One region of the Endozoicomonas sp. ALD068 genome, then DNA from elsewhere that is predicted to be linked to it. Evidence: predicted binding sites of a transcription regulator. Region 1 holds the regulator's gene; each other region holds the start of a gene.

Region 1 (6,418 bases):
CTCAGCGACAGCCTGCAATATATTGAGATGTTCCTGAGTATTTTCTTCCGGAACAATAAGTGCGAACACCAGATCGACCGGCTGCTTGTCCACAGAGTCAAAATCTATGGGTTCAGACAGTTTGATCAGAAGTCCGGTAGGATGCTGACAAGCACTGGAGCGACAGTGAGGCAGGGCTATGCCTTTGCCCAAACCGGTGGTACCGAGTCGCTCTCTGTTAATCAGCTTGTTAAACAGATCCTTGGTTTTGATAGCGGGAACATGCTCATTGATGATTTCCGCAACAATTTCCAGGATTTTCTTTTTGCTGGCCCCCTGCACATCGCAGAGGGTGCGCCCGGGGGTTAGAATGTTTTCAATAATCATACAACGATCGATGCTTACAGGCGGCCGTTGGCACCCTGTAGCCGGTCAAGCGTTTTCTCTTTGTGTTTTACCAGTTGTCGATCCAGTTTGTCCGACATGTCATCAATGGCAGCGTACATATCTTCAGCCTCAGCGGTTGCATTAATATCCGCCCTACGAACATGTAGAGTCGCTTCCACTTTGTGCTTCAGTTTCTCAACACTCAGAGTGACCTGAACGTTTGTAATCTGATCAAAGTGGGCGGCAAGGCGGTCGAGTTTCTTGGTGACATAATCTTTCAGAGCCTCAGTCACCTCTACATGATGTCCACTGATGTTGACTTGCATGTAACGCTCTCCTGCTGATCCCGATTCTCGACATTGGACTGCCCCCGGGATTGTACGGGCAACCCTGATTGAAAGTCTATCACTGTCAATGACAGTTAGCGCTGTTCTGAGACAAAAAATCTATGGGGCGATTTGTGGTATAAGGGCTTGTTACCTCAATCGCTGAAGGCTCAGATAAGCTGCTTGCGTTCATTCGATGGCGGTATATTCATTGATTCACGATATTTGGCGATGGTTCTCCTGGCCACTTTGATCCCCTGGTCCCCCAGCAAGCCGGCGATTTTGTTATCACTCAGTGGTTTTTTAGGGTTTTCATCGGATACCAGTTTTTTAATCAAGGCTCTGATGGCTGTTGATGAGCACTCTCCACCAGTGGCTGTGCTGACATGGCTGGAGAAAAAGTATTTCAGCTCAAACACGCCTCTTGGAGTGTGCATGTATTTCTGTGTAGTGACCCTGGAAATAGTGGACTCGTGCATATCCACCGCCTGAGCAATGTCTGCCAACACCAGGGGCTTCATGGCCTGCTCACCCTGCTCCAGAAAATCTTTCTGAAATTCAACAATCTTGCCCGCTACTTTCAGTAAGGTTTCGTTACGACTTTGCAGGTTTTTCAGAAACCAGCGGGCTTCCTGCAGCTGGTTCTTCATAAAGACATTGTCACGACTGTTGTTGGCACGTTGCACCATTGAGGCGTAATTGTTGTTGATGCGAAGTCTGGGCAGGGATTCTGAGTTCAGTTCAACCGCCCAGCGGTCCCTGACTTTGGTGACCGAAATATCGGGGGTGACGTATTCCGTGTCCGCCTGGCCGATTTCTGATCCGGGCCTCGGGTTGAGGCTTTGAACAAGGCTAAGGGCTTCCCTCAGTTGATGTTCTTTGAGACGGGTACGCCGCATGATTTGGGCATAGTCACGACTACCCAGAGCCTGTAGATGATTCTGGATCAGCAGACGTGCTTCTTTCAGGAAGTGGGTTTCTTGTGGCAGTTGATTGAGTTGAACTTCGAGACATTCTTTCAGGTTGGCGCTGGCACAACCCACCGGATCAAAGTGAAGAATCCGTCGTTGCATGACCTGAAGTTCTTCAAACGCCAGTTCCTCTACCTGTTCCTGTAGCGAGAGATAAATTTCTTCCAGGGAGTGAGTGAGGTACCCGTCATTATTGATGGCTTCGATCACAGCCAGGCCCATCAGCCTGTCTCTGTCAGTCATGGGAGTCAGGTTTAACTGCCATTCCAGATAGTCCTGGAGGGACTCATTGGCCCGGGAGCGGGCAAAAGGATCATGTTCTTCATCGGTTGCAGCGGGCAGGCTGGAATAGACATCATCCCATCCGGAGTCAACGGGCAGGTCATTGGGTATGCTGTCAGCCCACTGGGGCTCTTCTGGTTCCGGGGGCTGTTCTGCTTTTTCATTGAAGTCAACAGGCTGTTCCCCTTCATCACCAGATGCAGGTGGTTCTTCAACGGACTCTTCAGACTCCAGCATCGGATTGGATTCAAGAACTTCCTGGATTTCCTGCTGAAGGTCCAGAGTGGAAAGTTGCAGAAGCCTTATGGCCTGCTGCAGCTGAGGTGTCATGGTCAGCTGCTGGCCCATTTTTAGCTGTAAGGATGGCTTCATAGGCAACTGTATACCTTTACTTCGGTGTCTGCACTGAGGGTGCCAGATTTGATGCCATCAGCGCCTGACAGTTATATCTCAGTGTCTGCTCATTATTTTGATTGGGCTACTCTCCATGTCACTGGGATTATAATCACATCTGAAGCTTCGGGAAAGTGATTCATCAAGTCAGCCATGCAACATTCAGAACAAGAGTATGAAAATAAATCAGCTCAACATCTTTGCCCGCTTCTTTCGCGAGACCAGTCAAGAGATGATCAGAGACTGAACTGATGCCCGAGATAAACGTCACGAACCTTTTGATTAGCCAGGACAGTCTGACTATCACCCTCGGCAATAATAGTGCCTTCGCTGACAATGTAGGCCTTCTCGCAGATATCCAGTGTCTCCCGGACATTGTGGTCGGTAATCAGGACTCCGATGTCCCGGGCTTTCAGGTGCGTGATAATGGCCTTGATGTCACCAACAGAAATGGGGTCAACACCGGCAAAAGGTTCATCGAGCAGAATAAATTTTGGGTCAGTGCAAAGAGCTCGGGCAATTTCTACCCTGCGCTTTTCACCACCGGAAAGGCTCATACCCGGATTGTCCCTGATATGATTGATATTAAACTCTTCCAGCAATGACTCCATTTTTGCGATGCGATCTTTCCGGGAAAGGTCGGAACGGGTTTCCAATATCGAGAGCAGGTTATCGGTGACCGTCAATTTCCTGAAAATAGAAACTTCCTGTGGCAGATAACCTACGCCAGCTCTGGCCCGGCCATGCATAGGTTCGTGAGTTAAACTCTGGCCACTAAGGTCAACCTGTCCACCGTCTGCTTTTACGAGACCTACAATCATGTAGAAGCAGGTAGTTTTACCTGCCCCGTTGGGGCCAAGAAGTCCGACAATTTGACCACTGTCGACAGCCAGAGATACATCTTTGACGACCTGTCTGCCTTTGTAGCTTTTACTGAGATGTTCTGCCTTAAGCGTTGCCATCCGGAGTTTGTCTTCCTGTTTAAAAGTTAGCTGTCGTTTTTCTGGCAGCCCTTTCAAGCCTGTTCAGTCGTTGAGCAGTGAGTGTAATGGGATATGAGTACTACTGCTTGCTCTCAGGTTTGGGTTGGTAAATCATTTTGACCCGACCATCCGGGTTGCTTTTGTTCTCACTGCCCTTGGCATTCACGGTCTGCTTGGTCAGGTCATAATCAATGCGTTCACCTGTGAAGGTATCACCCTTCTGGGTCAACTGCGCCTGCTTGATCAGTTGGATCTTATCGCCAGCCACCTGATAATCGATAGTATGACCCCAGGCTTTCAGAATGCCCTGATCATCAGGTTGCTGTTCTTCGTAGTAAGCTCTTTCCTTGTCGCCTTCTGCCACAATTTTTTTAACTTCCTGCTGGACGGAATAGATGGTCACCTTGTCTCCGGTAATTCGGGTGGTGCCCTGAATCATCACAACATTGCCTTTATAGATGGATACACCTTTCTTGTTATCGATATCGGCGGTGTTGGACTCGATCTCAATAGGCTTCTGCCGGTCAGATGGCAATGCTTGTGCCATGACTGGAAGCAGAACCGTGGCCCCCAGCATCAGGTAATATTCGACCCCTCTGCGACGACTCTTTCTGTCTGGCCGCTCATTTGGATCAAGGCGCTTGGCCTGTTCATGGCTTTGGCTCATGAAATCCTCTTACCCTAGACTTGAGTTTAACCAGACTCTCCTTGAAGAAAGCCTCCATACCAATGGCGCGCGTACGTCCAGTGTCGTTGGTGATCAGTACCGGTCGATCAGTGACTGCCAGATCCTTTTCAGAGTATATGGTCATGAAATCAGTGTCTATTCGAACCTTACTACCATTGCCGAGGTTCGTCTGGGTCATCACCACATCATCCCAGAGCTCTATATCCTCGCTGCCGGGCAACAGTTTGCCATAGAGGGCGTCGGCCACCATGGGTTTTCCGGGGGTATTGAAATTCTCCAGATGAGGGGTTTGCAGCAACGTTGTGTCATTGTGCGGGTAATGGGTGATACTGTCTGAGACCAGTATGTAATCCAGTTCGCCCTCTTTGTTGTACTGGGTGACCCTGGTGTCAATGAAATAGTAGTCAGCGTTCTCACGAACCAGAGGCTGTTTTTTCTGAACCCCAACATGGAGTTTGCTGTCATAAGCCCAATAGCCAACGCCGACCATTATCAGCATCAGAAAAGCAATCATTATCAGGTTCCGATTGGGCATCAGATCATTGGCTCCGGGTCACAATCTGGTCAGAGTCTGCAAAGGCAGATACCGACAAAAGAAGGCCATTCAGGAAAATGATGCCCGGTTTGTGCAGTCGGCAGCATTTTCGCAGCAAATGAATTCAGTTTACCATGATTTTATTTGATCATCAGGGGCTGCAGACGAATGTTTTCAAATACTAGACACTCGCTGTCGGCCTTACGTAAGAAGAGTTGAACGGTAGTGCTTTCTTGTCGTCAAAGAAACGCTTGAATGGAAAGGTATCGCTGTAATGGTGGAAAACTATCACAGCGATATTTTGGGTATTTTAACTCTCTATTTCAGGTAACTGGCCAGCATGTCATCCAGCTTGCCTTTGGCTTTAAGAATGAAATCACAAAATTCTCTGGCTGCACCTTCGCCGCCACGATTAGTAGTGATAGCAGGTGAGTGTTCACGAACGTAGTAGTGCCCGTTAGGAACGCTGCAGCCAAAACCAACCTGTCGAATGGCTGGAAGATCTGGCAGATCGTCTCCGATGTAGGCCACTTCATCCAGGCTAAGACCTTGCCCTTCTTCCTGAAGCAATTCTTTCAGAGCGACAAACTTGTCTTCGCGGCCCTGATAGAGAAAATCTACGCCCAGGTCGGAGGCTCGTTTTTCAACAAATACGGATCGACGGCCGGTGATGATGGCCGTTTTTACACCCGACTGCTTGAGCATTTTCAGGCCATGACCGTCGAGAGTATTGAATATTTTCATTGATTCGCCATGCTCACCAAACAACAGTTTGCCGTCAGTGAGAACACCATCGACATCAAAAACAGCCAAACGAACCCTGGCGGCGGCAGATTGTAGTGAAGAACTGATCATACAACGCCCGCCTTCAGTAGGTCGTGCATATTAATGGCACCGATCAGTTCATTGTCATCATCAACACAGATCAGAGCATTGATTTTCCGGTCATCCATAATCTTCAGGGCTTCAGCCGCAAGAATCTCGGGGTGGATGGTTTTGCAGTGGCTGGTCATCACTTCATCAATCAGTGTGGATTTGGGGTCGACGCCCTTGTCCAGAGCCCGACGCAGGTCACCATCGGTGAAAATGCCAATGACATGGCGTTTGTTATCGACAATGGCGGTCATGCCCAGGCCTTTGCGAGTAACTTCCAGCAGGGCTTCGCTCATTGGTGTGCCCAGGGGAACTTCTGGTACCCGTCTGCCAATGTGCATGATGTCTTTTACTTTCAGAAGCAGTCGTTTACCTAAAGAGCCACCAGGGTGAGAGAAAGCAAAGTCTTCTGCAGTAAACCCGCGGGCTTCCAGCAGGGCAATGGCCAGTGCGTCGCCCATTACCAGGGCTGTGGTCGTGCTCGAGGTAGGCGCGAGATCCAGAGGACATGCTTCTTTTTCCACCCCGGTGTTGAGATGGGCTTCAGCATCTTTCGCCAGTGTTGAATTCGGGTTGCCGGTCATGCTGATCAGGGGGGTGCCCAGTCTTTTCAGCAGGGGCAATAGAGTAATGACTTCGCTGGTTTCGCCAGAATTGGAAAGAGCCAGAACCACGTCTTCATGGGTGACCATTCCCATATCACCATGGCTGGCTTCCCCGGGGTGTACAAAGTAGGCAGGGGTGCCGGTGCTGGCGAGGGTTGCAGCAAGCTTGCGGGCAATATGTCCCGACTTGCCCATGCCAACGACAATAATCCGGCCACGGCATTCAAGCATAACACGGCAGGCATTGGCAAAACTGCTGTCGATCCTGTCTATCAGGCTCTGAACAGCTTCCAGTTCCATGGTAACGGTGCGGCGACCAATTGAGATGAACGGCTCGTCAGTAGTCATATTACGTACAGATTAGTTGTGACACGGCTATTCTATAGTGCCTTTCGC
Region 2 (6,418 bases), 2.4 Mb from region 1:
CCGTGGAAAAGGCCATTTGCAAAAAGAAATCGCAATGGCAGTTGGCATCAGTGAGGGCGCTCTGTCGCGGGAGCTCAGCCGTAATTCTTCTACTCACGGCTACTGTGCTGAGAGTGCTCATGCACTGGCTTGTAAAAGAAAAAAATCAGCCAGAAAGTTCAGCAAAACAGATGAACGATATATGCCCATCATCGAGAAAGGATTGCTCCTTGGCTGGTCACCTGAAAACATCAGCAAGCGGATGCACGTCGAACTGCCTGAGATTGCCCTGAGTCATACGACTGTTTATAGCCGTATCGCGAACGCCTCTTGAAGTCTACACCGGGCAGTCGATTGCACTTATTGCTTGAATCCAGCGTTAACCTTGGATTTCCCTGGTTTTCTACGGTACATAAAAGAGACCTCGGTCACACAACACCTGAAGCATTGTTGCCGAGGTCTTTTTTGTCAAAGTAGCTGTTTTATGTCATTACTACTTTTTTTGTCAGGACATGGTTGCACCCACATGCACTGTCGGTACTACCATATCGTGACAAAAGCAGCCCCCATAAACTAAGGACTGCAGCAGGGATAAAACTTCATTTGTCATAAGAATAACAGCCATCTCATGACAAATAATTCACTTTACAGCCATAGCACGACAATTGCTTACCCCGATAGCGATCTACCTGCACGGTAGGTTATGTGAAATCAGGGTAAGCTTCGATACCTCATTCTTTGCCAACTGCCTGACCGGCAGGTCACACAAAGACGAAGTTTACGAGGTCACCGACAACTTTGCCAACTGCCTGACCGGCAGGTCACTGGAGGGAAAATGCAGATAACCCTCACAGCTCAAGAGGATAGGCCAATAATCCACAAAACACCCTTTTTTAGTCCGATCAAAAAAATTCTAAATAAAACAACCAGCTACAAGCCTTGTTTATTTTTGGTAAAAGTCAGATCCGGCACCGTCCCTCATGCACACTCATGATTTGCTAACCCATAACTGGTATAACCATCACAACATATATTTGATTCTTGTTCGTTCAGCATTAGCCAGCATTAACCGAACCCTCTGAGTGAACAGAAAATAATCGTCAATTATCTTGATGCTGAAAATAAAAAGATGAAAAAACAGCTGAGGCTGGCAGAAAAAACCATCGCTCAGTTGACAGAATACCGCACAGCCCTGGTTACCGCTGCCGTCACTGGGAAAATCGACTTGCGAAACGTCAAGATTGAAAGCACTGTAGACTCTGCTGAGCAATAATACCCAAAGCATTTTTTATAACTTAATCGAAGGTTACCACTATGAACAAAGCGCTGATTTCCCAGCTAACCAACCGATTCGAGGAAATTACCCACACATTAGCCGATGCAACCATAGAGTTCTGGTATGCACGGGAGCTGATGTCTGAGCTGGGGTATGACCGCTGGGAAAACTTCACCAAGGTTGTAGATAAGGCCAGAGCTGCCTGTGAAAACTCAGGAAATCCTCAAGACGACCATTTTCTTGACGTCACGAAAATGGTTCAGTTGGGCTCCAGTGCACAGCGCCCTGTTGCTGATGTTATGCTGACCCGCTATGCCTGCTATCTGGTTGCCCAGAATGGCGACCCCCGTAAAGAATCCATTGCCTTTGCCCAAACCTATTTTGCTCTTCAGACCCGAAAACAGGAGGTTCTGGAAGAACGTTTACGGCTTCAGGATCGACTGGATGCCCGGCAAAAGCTCAGGGAATCTGAAACCGAGCTTTCGAGAAATATCTATGAGCGGGGCGTTGATGAACGGGGTTTTGGTCGTATTCGGTCAAAAGGTGATGCCGCCCTGTTTGGAGGCAACAACACCAGAAACATGAAACAAAAGCTGGGTATGCCTGAGAAGCGGCCACTGGCTGATTTCCTGCCTACGGTGACCATTGCAGCGAAGAATCTGGCCACCGAAATTACCAACCACAATGTCACTGAGCATGACTTGCAGGGAGAGCGCCCCATTACGCAAGAACATGTTCAGAACAACCGAAGCGTTCGCACAATGTTGCAGGAACGTGGCATTACACCAGAAGAGTTGCCACCAGAAGAAGATATCAACAAATTGTCTCGTCGCGTGAAAAGCAATGAACGTAAGTTAATCAAGGAAAATCGGCTGCCCAAACCTGCCCGGCAGACTGATAAAAGCTGAATTTGATATTAAGAGAGTGTTTTGCGACACCCACATTTCTAATGGGTATGTTAGTTCTGAAAAAGATGAGTAGACAGAAGCAGTTTAATCCGGCGTCACTTTTATACTTTCTCAAATCAAGTGTTCTCCTGTACATAAAAAAGACCCCAGCTAAACAACACTGAAAGTATTGTTGCTGGGGTCTGGTATGTCAAAGTTGCTTGTATCTATGTCATTTTTATCTGTTTTATGTCATGAGATGCTTGTAGCGACACACACGGCGACAGCTTTTTTTAATCACCTGCATCTTATCACTGTTTACCCATAAACTCGGGATAAGCTTCCATACCACATTCGGTCAGGTCAGCACCTTCATACTCTTCTTCTTCAGTAATACGCAGACCAAGTATCTGCTTGATAGCAGCCCAGACGATCAGGGAAGAGAGGAATACCCAGGCGAAGATTGAACCGATACCCAACAGCTGGGCGCCGAAAGTTGCACCGTCGTTGGTCAGCGGTACTGCCAGCAGACCCCAGATACCTACAACACCGTGTACTGAAATGGCACCCACTGGATCGTCGATGCGCAGTTTATCCAGTGCCAGGATGGCCAGAACAACCAGAGAACCACCAACGCCACCGATCAGAGTCGCAGATACTGCGGTTGGTGTCAGCGGCTCAGCGGTAATGGATACCAGACCGGCCAGAGCACCGTTCAGAGCCATAGTCAGATCAGCCTTACCGAACAGGACACGGGCTATGATCAGAGCAGCAATGACACCACCAGCAGCACCAGCGTTAGTGTTGACAAAGATCTGGGCGACAGCGTTCGCACTTTCAACATCAGACAGTTTCAGCTGAGAACCACCATTGAAACCGAACCATCCCAGCCACAGAATAAAGGTACCCAGAGTAGCGAGTGGCAGGTTGGCACCGGGGATCGCATTAACAGCACCGTCTTTACCGTACTTGCCTTTGCGTGCACCCAGAAGCAGCACACCTGCCAGAGCGGCAGCAGCACCAGCCATGTGCACAACACCGGAACCTGCGAAGTCCTGGAAGTTAGCTTCGTTCAGGAATCCACCGCCCCATTTCCAGAAGCCCTGAACGGGATAGATGAAGCCAGTCATGAAGACCGCAAACAGCAGGAAAGACCAGAGTTTCATGCGCTCTGCAACCGCACCGGAAACGATCGACATTGCAGTCGCTACAAAGACCACCTGGAAGAAGAAGTCTGAACGTACAGAGTAGTATGGCGCATCATCACCACCCGCAGTTACCGCTGCAACCGTGTTTTCAGTACCAATCAAAGAGCCAAGGACCGGCAGGATACCGCCTTCATTGGTTCCAGGGTACATAATGGCGTAACCACAGAGCAGGTACATGGTAGAGGCAATCGCAAACAGGGCGATATTCTTTGTTAGAATTTCAACGGTGTTTTTAGAACGGACCAGACCGGCTTCGAGCATGGCAAAACCGGCTGCCATCCACATTACCAGCGCACCGGACATCAGAAAGTAGAAAGTATCGAGTGCGTACGACACTTGAGCCAGATTTTCCACAGGGCTCCTCCCAAAAAAGTTCAGCAGATAAGTAGTCTTTTGCTACGGCATTTGTGCCCTGAAAACAGTCTCCTCAACTCGGAAACTGTTTCCACATTAGCTATTTTTATTCTTGCGAATGTCGTCTGGTGCTTTTAGTGTATCTGCAACAAACGACGAAGTTTTTTTATTGTTGTGCATGCACCCTGAGAACCATCAATTTCCTGACTATGGTCTCTTGCTGCTCTGCACATCAAACAGCGTCTTCGCCAGTTTCGTTAGTTCTGATCCGAATCGCCTGCTCCAGATTAGTAACGAAGATCTTCCCGTCACCAATCTTTCCTGTGTTGGCAGCTGAAGAAATGGCTTCGATCACCTGATCCAGCAAGTCATCTGCAATGCCGACCTCCAGCTTAACCTTGGGCAGAAAATCAACCACATATTCAGCTCCACGATAAAGCTCAGTATGTCCTTTCTGTCGACCGAACCCCTTAACTTCGGTGACAGTGATACCCTGAACACCAATCTCGGACAAAGCCTCTCGCACGTCGTCCAGTTTGAATGGCTTAATGATGGCTGATACCAACTTCATAAAAGCTCTCCTGAGTGAATCCTGTTGGCCAACAGGGAAAATCCGGACATTGTTATTGTGATCCGCGCTCCCAGCCCTGAATATTCAGCTGATCTAGATTCCAACTGAGTTTGGTGGCTTACATGCAGACAATGTGCCAAATTTTGAAAATAACCTGATAAACGGGTCTTTAGAGTAAAAAAGGCCCATTTCCGTTCACTTGTTAAATTTCATGCACCAACAAAGCCCATCTCTAACAATTCTCGCACTTAAATCGCGCACTCTTCTGATGCAATGGATCAGCCTCTGTCTCTCATACAAAGCCTGGCTAGCTACTTGGGGAACATCGCCGTAACCGCAAAGCGGAACCCCCAACCTTCAGCGCCCTGTTCTGGCGCATCAGCCCAGTAACGCACACCAGCTGCAAAGCTCACCGGTAGCTGGCCTATGCGAACTACTTTTGACAGCACAGCATTTACTGGAATATTCCATTGACTATTCTCCCAATCGTAAGTGCTTTCGGATTGTAGCGTATATGTCCAGCCTTTTTGGGTGCAGGAGAGAAGTACCCGATTGCGAACCGCTGTTACCTGCCACATCATTTTGTTCGATCAAAGGTAGAATGGTTCTGGACACGATATTCCAATTATCATTCATCTCGATGGGTATAACAGGCTGTATATTAACAGTTACTCTGTGCCCGTCTTGAGGACCAAAGCCCGTATCATAATTGGCTTGCACGGGCACACTGATCAAATCAGCGACAGGGTTGGTTAATTTTTTTGCCAGCTCATTGTCGTCACAATAACCTGACAGGCAGAGAATCAGGCTTAAACACGATGACAGAAACTTAAACATAACGACAGTAGACTTTTAAATTACTCTAATCCAGGTACAGGCTGACTCTTCGGCTGAAAGCTTCCATCGGAATTTCCGTAAAGTCGGTAGCAAACCAGACTACTACATTATCTCTGGAAGGTGACACATATAAGCCCTGGCCATTCATACCACTCTTATAGAGGTCACTATCAGCGAATACAGCATCCCACTGATAACTATTAAATAGTGGTGCATCTCTGAACTCTTCTGCCAGCCTGGGCCCAAGTGCGCCTTTCAAATAGTTATCGCGTTCTCCTGATGTTTGCATACGTTTCAGCATTTTTTCTGAAACAATGCGTCTATCGCAAAGCTTCTTCTAACTCGGGGTAAACAACATGCCAAAACGTGCCATATCATCTAAACGAGAGCTGACCAGGCCATGAATAATGGCATTACCCTGCGGACTTAAACCAACTGTTGCATCGCCCGCCATGCTCGCTTTGGACCAAATCCGCTCAGCAACAACCTCTGCCAATCTTTTTTGTGTGATTTCCTCAATTACCAAACCCAACATCTGTGTATTAGCGGATGAATACTCAAAAGCCGTGCCCGGCTTTTTCAGATAAGGAATCGCGAATAAGGCATCGTCGTGGGTGTAAACTTTTCCGTCATCAGCGGGCAAACCAACCTCTGCTCTCACAAAGGCGTTGTAAGGGGTATCACCGCTACGTGTTGCGGGACTTTCCTCTAAATTGAGGCCCGACTGCATATTCAACACATCAAATAGTTTCACTTTCCCCCAAGCTGTACTTTTTGCTTTGGGTAGATAGTCTGCCACGGTTTTCTGTAGATCAATACGCCCTTCCTCTTCCAGCAAAGCGATGAGCGTGCCGACGATCAGTTTTAAATTCGACATCCACACATGGCGGTCGTTCTCTCTAATGCCGGGGTATTGCTGGTAGACAATTTCGCCGTTTTTGACAACCAGAACGCCCTGAACCGGTGAATGCTTATCCAGGATCACTTGCTCGAATGTAGTGGATTCGCCGTCTTTTTTGAGTGCGATTTCAGCAATTGATTTCCTGGCATTTTCATTAAGCCTGACCACCCCTCCATCATGGTAAATCATGGCTTGCGGAAGAAACTCACCCAAGTGCAAATAAGAGTAAGCACCCGATTCGGTAATATTTAGAAACTTGCTCAAGCTCCACTCATTATGCAACCGTCGTGCATCGGTCAGGCTATAACCATGTTTGATTGCGTGCACCGAGAAATCTTCGGTTGGCGTGGCGTAGGCGTCGTCTCTGTTACCCGCTGCGCTGACACTGTTTGAGAGGATAAGGCT
Region 3 (6,418 bases), 4.1 Mb from region 1:
TTTATTCCATTGGATGACAAATTCCTTCTTTACACTGTCTGGAAGATCAGATTCCATTATATTTAATTCTTCTATTTCACTGCTTTCTCCCATAAAGTTATCAATTTTTTGCCAGATGCTGTCTTTCAGCCGAGCAATATCACCGGGGTCATCTTTTTCGATAGCGTTATTGCTTATCTCGGAAAACAGCAGCGAATATAGAATTTTTTGGTATATCAAACGTTCGGGGGCCCAGACATTGATTTTATAATCCGGGTTAACCTCGGCCCATATTTTTAGAAAAGCAAACTCCAAACCTTCAATAGGGCTGACAATACTAACATGAATTAATTTGGGTACTTCGTGATTTGGCATGATAACACCTGAAGGATTGACCCACACGATCTCCAGAGGGGGGGCGATACTTGCCCTTTCACTGACGTGATCAAAAGGCTCAGAATGGGAAAAAAGCGCAAGATGCAGTTTAGTACGGAACTCCGTCAGGTTCCTCATGAAATCTGCAAACAATTCTCCGGTATAGCTCAATAGCTTGATTCATATCCTCTGTTCAATGATTCGATCTATCAAGAACTGATGAAAGGGGTAGGGGGGAGGGACAGCGTTTGAATTTCCTGATATTTTATTTGCATTCAATGTCGTTTATTGCACAACTACTCAAACCAAAGCGGCGGGAGCGTCCAGGGATCGACGCTATGGCCTCCTGCTCTGTCAGGAGGATTCAGAATCAAAGCGGTTTTTTGCAGGCATGTGTGCGGGCCATGTATCTTAAGGAAGTGTTTTGTAGGAGAGGTAAAAATAGCAACTGGTAGTGCTATAGGGAGTGCTATAGGGTACAGTCGCTGCTTTTGGAGTGAATAATGAGTATTGAAGTTTGGTTTCTGTATGTTGTTTCAATCTTTGTAGTCATACTCATTCCTGGTCCTCTATCTCTGTACATGGTGTCCAATTCTATTAACTATGGGGTTATCAGATCCTATCCGGCATTTTTGGGTGGTACGCTGGCTTCATCACTTTACCTGGTTATTTCGGCCACTGGTCTTGGGGCCATTCTTACGGCTTCGGAAAACATGTTTCTGATACTGAAACTGATGGGAGTTCTTTATCTGGTTTATCTGGGGGTTAATACCATCAGGAAGTCGATGGCTGACACTACCAGTAAACGTCTCAATGATTGTTCTTTGCAGTTTCCCGGCTTCAGTAATCTGTTTAAAAAAGCTTTTCTATTGGGAGCCAGTAATCCAAAAGATATTATTTTCTTTATGGCTTTCTTGCCTCAGTTTATTAATAGAGATCAGGATCTTGTGCAACAAATATTGATCATTGTAATGACTTGGGGTGTAGTGGATTTGGTTTGCAAGCTTCTCTATGGGCTACTGTCAAAATCTGTGAAACCTATGCTGAGTACAAAAAAAAGTATGTTGTTATTTGAGCGTTCTACAGGGGGGCTCTATGTTCTGGCGGGTATCGCTGCCGTGTTGGTTGTGAAATAGAGAGCCAGGCCGAAGAGTATCCGGTGGCTGTGTTTTGTTTCAGTGGCCCATTGTGGACCACTGAAACAGAATGATCAGGTCACATCAATCATGGTGACACTGCCGTCAGGCATCACTTCGGCCATCTGACCCTTGGGTTCTTCCATCAGGAAGAGGGTAAAGAAACCCAACACTGCAGTGCCTGCGATAACCATGAAGAAGGTGGAGTAGTCCACCAGAGACAATACTGTCAGGTAGAAGACAGCGCCCACGTTACCATAGGCTCCTGTCATACCGGCAATTTGACCTGTGAGTCGACGCTTGATCAGGGGTACAGCCGCAAATACCGCACCTTCACCGGCCTGTACAAAGAAGGAGCAGGCCATGGCAGCAACAACAGCAAGAACCAGTGGCCAGCTGGAATCAATGATACTCATCATGTAGTAACCACCGGCCAGGCCTGCAGTGAGAACCAGCAGAGTGATCTTGCGGCCAAACTTGTCACTGAGTAATCCTCCGCCCGGACGGGACATCAGGTTCATGAAGGCATAAGCGGAAGCGACCAGACCCGCCATGACCGGATCCAGTTCAAAGGTATCTGCAAAAAACAGAGGTAGCATGGACACCACGGCCAGTTCAGAACCGAAGGTAGCGAAGTAAAGAACGTTCAGAACGGCCACCTGCTTGAACTGATACTGGTGAATAGCTGGCACAGGCTCGGAGAAAATGTGCTTGTTGACCTGCCAGACTTTCCAGACATCAAACAGGTAGATAGCAGTCAGACCGACATAAATAGCCGTTGAAATCCCGGCACTCAGCATGGCAACACCCTTAGGTGAAAGCTTCCAGGTCAGCAGAGCCAATGCCGCATACATCGGAATCTTCATGATCAGCAGCAAGGCAAAGTCGCCTTTGCTGGTGACTTCCATGGCGCCAATGTTCTTGGGGCGGAAGTAGGTAGCACCTTTAGGGGTATCTGTGACGTTTATGTAGAAGACGACACTGAACAGCAAGGAGATTAATCCGGTCAGGCCAATGGCGTAACGCCAGCCATCTTCTCCACCAAAGAGCAGTGCAATGGTGGGCAGAGACATGGCAGCAGCAGCAGAGCCAAAGTTGCCCCAGCCACCGTAAATACCTTCTGCGGTACCCAATTGGCGAGCGGGGAACCACTCAGATACCAGACGAATGCCGACCACAAAGCCTGCACCAATAGTACCCAGCATAAAGCGGGCTATGGCGGCCTGGGTAAAGTCATCTGCCATGGCATACATAAAACAAGGAATACTGCAGATGGCCAGGAGTCCGGAATAGACTTTTCTGGGACCGTAAACATCAGTGAGCATACCGATGATGACTCGAGCCGGAATAGTGAGGGCTACGTTCAGAATCAGCAGGGTTTTCAGTTCTTCACGAGTCAGGCCCAGAGACTCGGAAATAGCCAGGGCCAGAGGCGCATGGTTAAACCAGACCACAAAGCTAATAAAGAAGGCAATCCAGCTAAGGTGCAGAATCTTGGTCTTCCCGCTAAAAGAAAACAGGTTAAATGAATCGGGGTTGCTCATACATCCTCCTTGTTTAAGAAATTCCCCAAGCAAAAGCAAACATCAGGCCAATATGATAAATGCACCGATTTGACTTGCATTTTTATGCGTATTTAATGAATTTTCTCTTCTATGCAAGAAAGTTCTTTATTTGAGTGCGGGAAGTTTCTGAGTATTTTTATTCTGCTCACCAAAATGGTGCTCTTTAGCTGTTTGATTATTTCTGCGTGCATTATTTTTGTGCGAGTAGCTAAAGTCTCAGGAAAGAATTTCCTGTTTTTATCGTGTTTTGAAAGTGGGCACGGCAGTTGCATAGGCACAAGAATTAGAAAAGAGGCTGGCTCTAAAGGATGCAGTTGTTCCGGCCCAATGCTAGATACTAAAGAGGATGTCTGGGATGATCGGAAAAGAAACCCTGGTGGTTGTCGGTAACGGCATGGTAGGTCACCGCTTTCTGGAGAAACTGGTAGATGCTGGCGGCCTGAAACGCTTCGATGTGGTGGTATTTGGAGAAGAGATCCGTCCTGCCTATGACCGGGTTCATCTCAGTGAATTTTTCACAGGTCGCTCAGCGGATGACCTGTCTATGGTTTCTGAAGGCTTTTATGAGCAGGAAGGCATTAATCTTGTTCTTAATGAAGCCATTACATCAATAAATCGTGAGTCCTGTGAAGTAGTGACAGCCAGTGGCATGACTCAAAAGTACGATCAGCTGGTACTGGCGACAGGCTCCTATCCATTTGTTCCTCCCGTACCCGGGCATGACCGTAAAAACTGTTTTGTCTATCGTACCATCGAAGATCTGGAAGCGATTAAAGAAGCTGCCCGTAACAGTAAGATCGGTGCCGTTGTGGGTGGCGGTCTGTTGGGGCTTGAAGCAGCAAAAGCTCTGAAAGATCTCGGGCTGGAAACCCACGTGGTCGAATTTGCTCCCCGTCTGATGGCTGTTCAGGTGGATGATAGCGGTGGTGCCATGCTCAGACGCAAGATCGAGGGTCTGGGGGTCACGATTCATACCTCCAAAAATACCCGACAGATTGTTGATGGTGAAGGCGCTATTCACCAGATGCAGTTCGCTGACGGCGAACAACTGAATACCGATATCGTACTGTTTTCAGCCGGTATTCGCCCAAGAGATGAGCTGGCGAAAGCTTCCGGACTGGAGTTGGGTGAGCGAGGCGGTATCGTTATAGATAACGACTGCCGTACATCTGATGAACGTATATTTGCCATTGGTGAGTGTGCACTCTGGAGTGGCCGTATCTTTGGTCTGGTGGCACCGGGCTACCAGATGGGGCAGGTGGTTGTAGATCAGTTGACGGGTAAGAACGGTAATCAGTTTACTGGTGCCGATATGAGCACCAAGCTGAAACTGATGGGTGTTGATGTTGCCAGTATTGGTGATGCCCATGGCAATACCGAAGGTTCCCTGAGCTACCAGCTGATTGATGAAGAGAAAGAAGTTTATAAAAAACTGGTGGTTTCCAGAAATAAGAAAAAGGTTCTGGGAGCTGTATTGATAGGCGATGCTGAAGAGTACGGCAGCCTGTTGCAGATGATGCTGAATGACATGCGTCCCCCGGAAAATCCTGCTGAACTCATTCTGCCTCAGACCGATGGTTCTGCAGCGACAGGTTTGGGCGTGGCTGCTCTGCCAGAAACGGCTCAAATCTGTTCCTGCTATGACGTCAGTAAAGGTGATCTGGTCAACGCGGTAGCCGGTGGCTGCATGGATATGGGGTCACTGAAAGCCGAAACCAGTGCCGGAACCGGCTGTGGTGGCTGTACGGCTCTGGTCAAACAGGTTCTGGATCATGAGCTGACGGAGTTGGGTGTTGAGGTCAAAAAAGATATCTGTGAGCACTTTCCACACTCCAGGCAGGAACTCTATCACCTGGTTCGTGTCGGTGAATTAAAGTCTTTCGACGAAGTTCTGGCAAAGCATGGCAAGGGGCGTGGCTGCGATATCTGTAAGCCCACTATTGGCTCAGTTCTGGCTTCCTGCTGGAACGAATATGTGTTGAAAGATCAGCATGCTCAGCTGCAGGATACCAACGATTATTTTCTTGGAAACATGCAGAAAGACGGCACTTATTCCATTGTGCCAAGGGTTCCGGGCGGTGAAATTACGCCCGATAAACTAATCACCATTGGTGAAGTAGGACGGGACTTTAACCTCTACACAAAAATCACCGGTGGCCAGCGTATCGATCTTTTTGGTGCCCGTGTGGAACAGTTGCCAGAGATCTGGAAACGTCTCGTCGATGCCGGTTTTGAAACTGGTCATGCCTACGGTAAATCACTGCGTACCGTGAAATCCTGCGTCGGCAGTACCTGGTGTCGTTATGGGGTGCTGGACAGTGTCAGTATGGCGATTGCAGTTGAAAATCGCTACAGGGGCGTACGTTCTCCTCACAAAATCAAAATGGCTGTGTCCGGATGTACCCGTGAATGTGCTGAAGCCCAGAGTAAAGATGTGGGTGTTATTGCCACGGAAAAAGGCTGGAACCTTTACCTCTGCGGTAATGGTGGCATGAAGCCTCGTCATGCCGACCTGTTTGCCACCGAGCTGGATGATGAAACGCTGGTCAAATACATCGATCGTTTCCTGATGTTCTATATTCGCACTGCAGATCGTCTGCAGCGTACTTCTGTCTGGATGGAAAATCTGGAGGGTGGTCTCGATTACCTGCGCGAAGTGATTATTGAGGACAGCCTGGGTATCTGTCAGGAGCTTGAAGATGAGATGACCTACCTGGTGGGTACCTATCAATGTGAATGGAAAACCACCCTCTCAGATCCTGAGAAACTCAAACGTTTCAATCACTTTATTAACAGTGATGAAAGCGACACTAATGTGGTGTTTGTGAACGAGCGAGATCAGATTCGTCCGGCTACCCGTGACGAAAAAATTGCCCTTAAACAGCTGTAAACGAAGTGCCTATAGCGCTGAAAAACAGGAGACTTTAATCATGACTCAAGTGCTCACAGCCAGTACAGCCAATAAAGGTTGGACAACCGTTTGCAGTGAAAGTGATCTTATTCCTAACCTGGGTGTTTGTGCTCTGGTGGATGGTGTGCAGGTTGCGTTGTTTAAAGTAGACGACCAAGTATATGCATTGGATAATTATGATCCATTCAGTCAGGCCAATGTTATCTCTCGTGGTCTGGTAGGTGATCTGGAAGGGCGTCTGGTAGTGGCATCGCCCATTTACAAGCAGCACTTTGATTTGACTACGGGTCAGTGTCTGGAAGATGAGAGCGTGGCGCTGAATGCTTATCCCGTAGAAGTGGTGGACCAGAGGGTTCAGGTCTCACTGGTATCGGTTTCCATTGAGGCAGCCTGATATGACAGCGGTATTCAAGGCGGCTGACGTTAGTCGTCAACCGCCATTGCAGCGGAAG

Evidence for each region. The regulator sigma-54, encoded in region 1, starts transcription at its own class of promoters, with help from an activator protein. The targets are predictions, from matches to a motif close to TGGCACNNNNNTTGCTNT.
Region 2: glnK (P-II family nitrogen regulator) is a predicted target of sigma-54. The motif match lies at 4,397-4,414, and genes of this name have one in related genera.
Region 3: ACO6V5_RS09525 (NarK family nitrate/nitrite MFS transporter) is a predicted target of sigma-54. The motif match lies at 3,067-3,084, and genes of this name have one in related genera.

What each region holds. Positions count from the first base shown of each region.
Region 1 is NZ_JBLYNU010000004.1:6,875,269-6,881,686, forward strand. It holds gene ACO6V5_RS24820 (PTS sugar transporter subunit IIA) at 1-366, opposite strand, end outside; gene hpf (ribosome hibernation-promoting factor, HPF/YfiA family) at 381-692, opposite strand; gene ACO6V5_RS24830 (RNA polymerase factor sigma-54) at 863-2,317, opposite strand; gene lptB (LPS export ABC transporter ATP-binding protein) at 2,575-3,300, opposite strand; gene lptA (lipopolysaccharide transport periplasmic protein LptA) at 3,401-3,988, opposite strand; gene lptC (LPS export ABC transporter periplasmic protein LptC) at 3,972-4,544, opposite strand; gene ACO6V5_RS24850 (KdsC family phosphatase) at 4,863-5,396, opposite strand; gene ACO6V5_RS24855 (KpsF/GutQ family sugar-phosphate isomerase) at 5,396-6,370, opposite strand.
Region 2 is NZ_JBLYNU010000004.1:4,461,986-4,468,403, forward strand. It holds partial or broken gene ACO6V5_RS16070 (transposase) at 1-298, shown strand, start outside; gene ACO6V5_RS16075 (hypothetical protein) at 1,109-1,252, shown strand; gene dinD (DNA damage-inducible protein D) at 1,294-2,163, shown strand; gene ACO6V5_RS16085 (ammonium transporter) at 2,454-3,704, opposite strand; gene glnK (P-II family nitrogen regulator) at 3,937-4,275, opposite strand; gene ACO6V5_RS16095 (hypothetical protein) at 4,750-5,112, opposite strand; gene ACO6V5_RS16100 (hypothetical protein) at 5,138-5,401, opposite strand; gene ACO6V5_RS16105 (serine hydrolase domain-containing protein) at 5,450-6,418, opposite strand, start outside.
Region 3 is NZ_JBLYNU010000004.1:2,730,912-2,737,329, reverse strand. It holds gene ACO6V5_RS09535 (hypothetical protein) at 1-492, opposite strand, end outside; gene ACO6V5_RS09530 (LysE family translocator) at 858-1,490, shown strand; gene ACO6V5_RS09525 (NarK family nitrate/nitrite MFS transporter) at 1,565-3,034, opposite strand; gene nirB (nitrite reductase large subunit NirB) at 3,411-5,945, shown strand; gene nirD (nitrite reductase small subunit NirD) at 5,986-6,360, shown strand; gene ACO6V5_RS09510 (NAD(P)/FAD-dependent oxidoreductase) at 6,362-6,418, shown strand, end outside.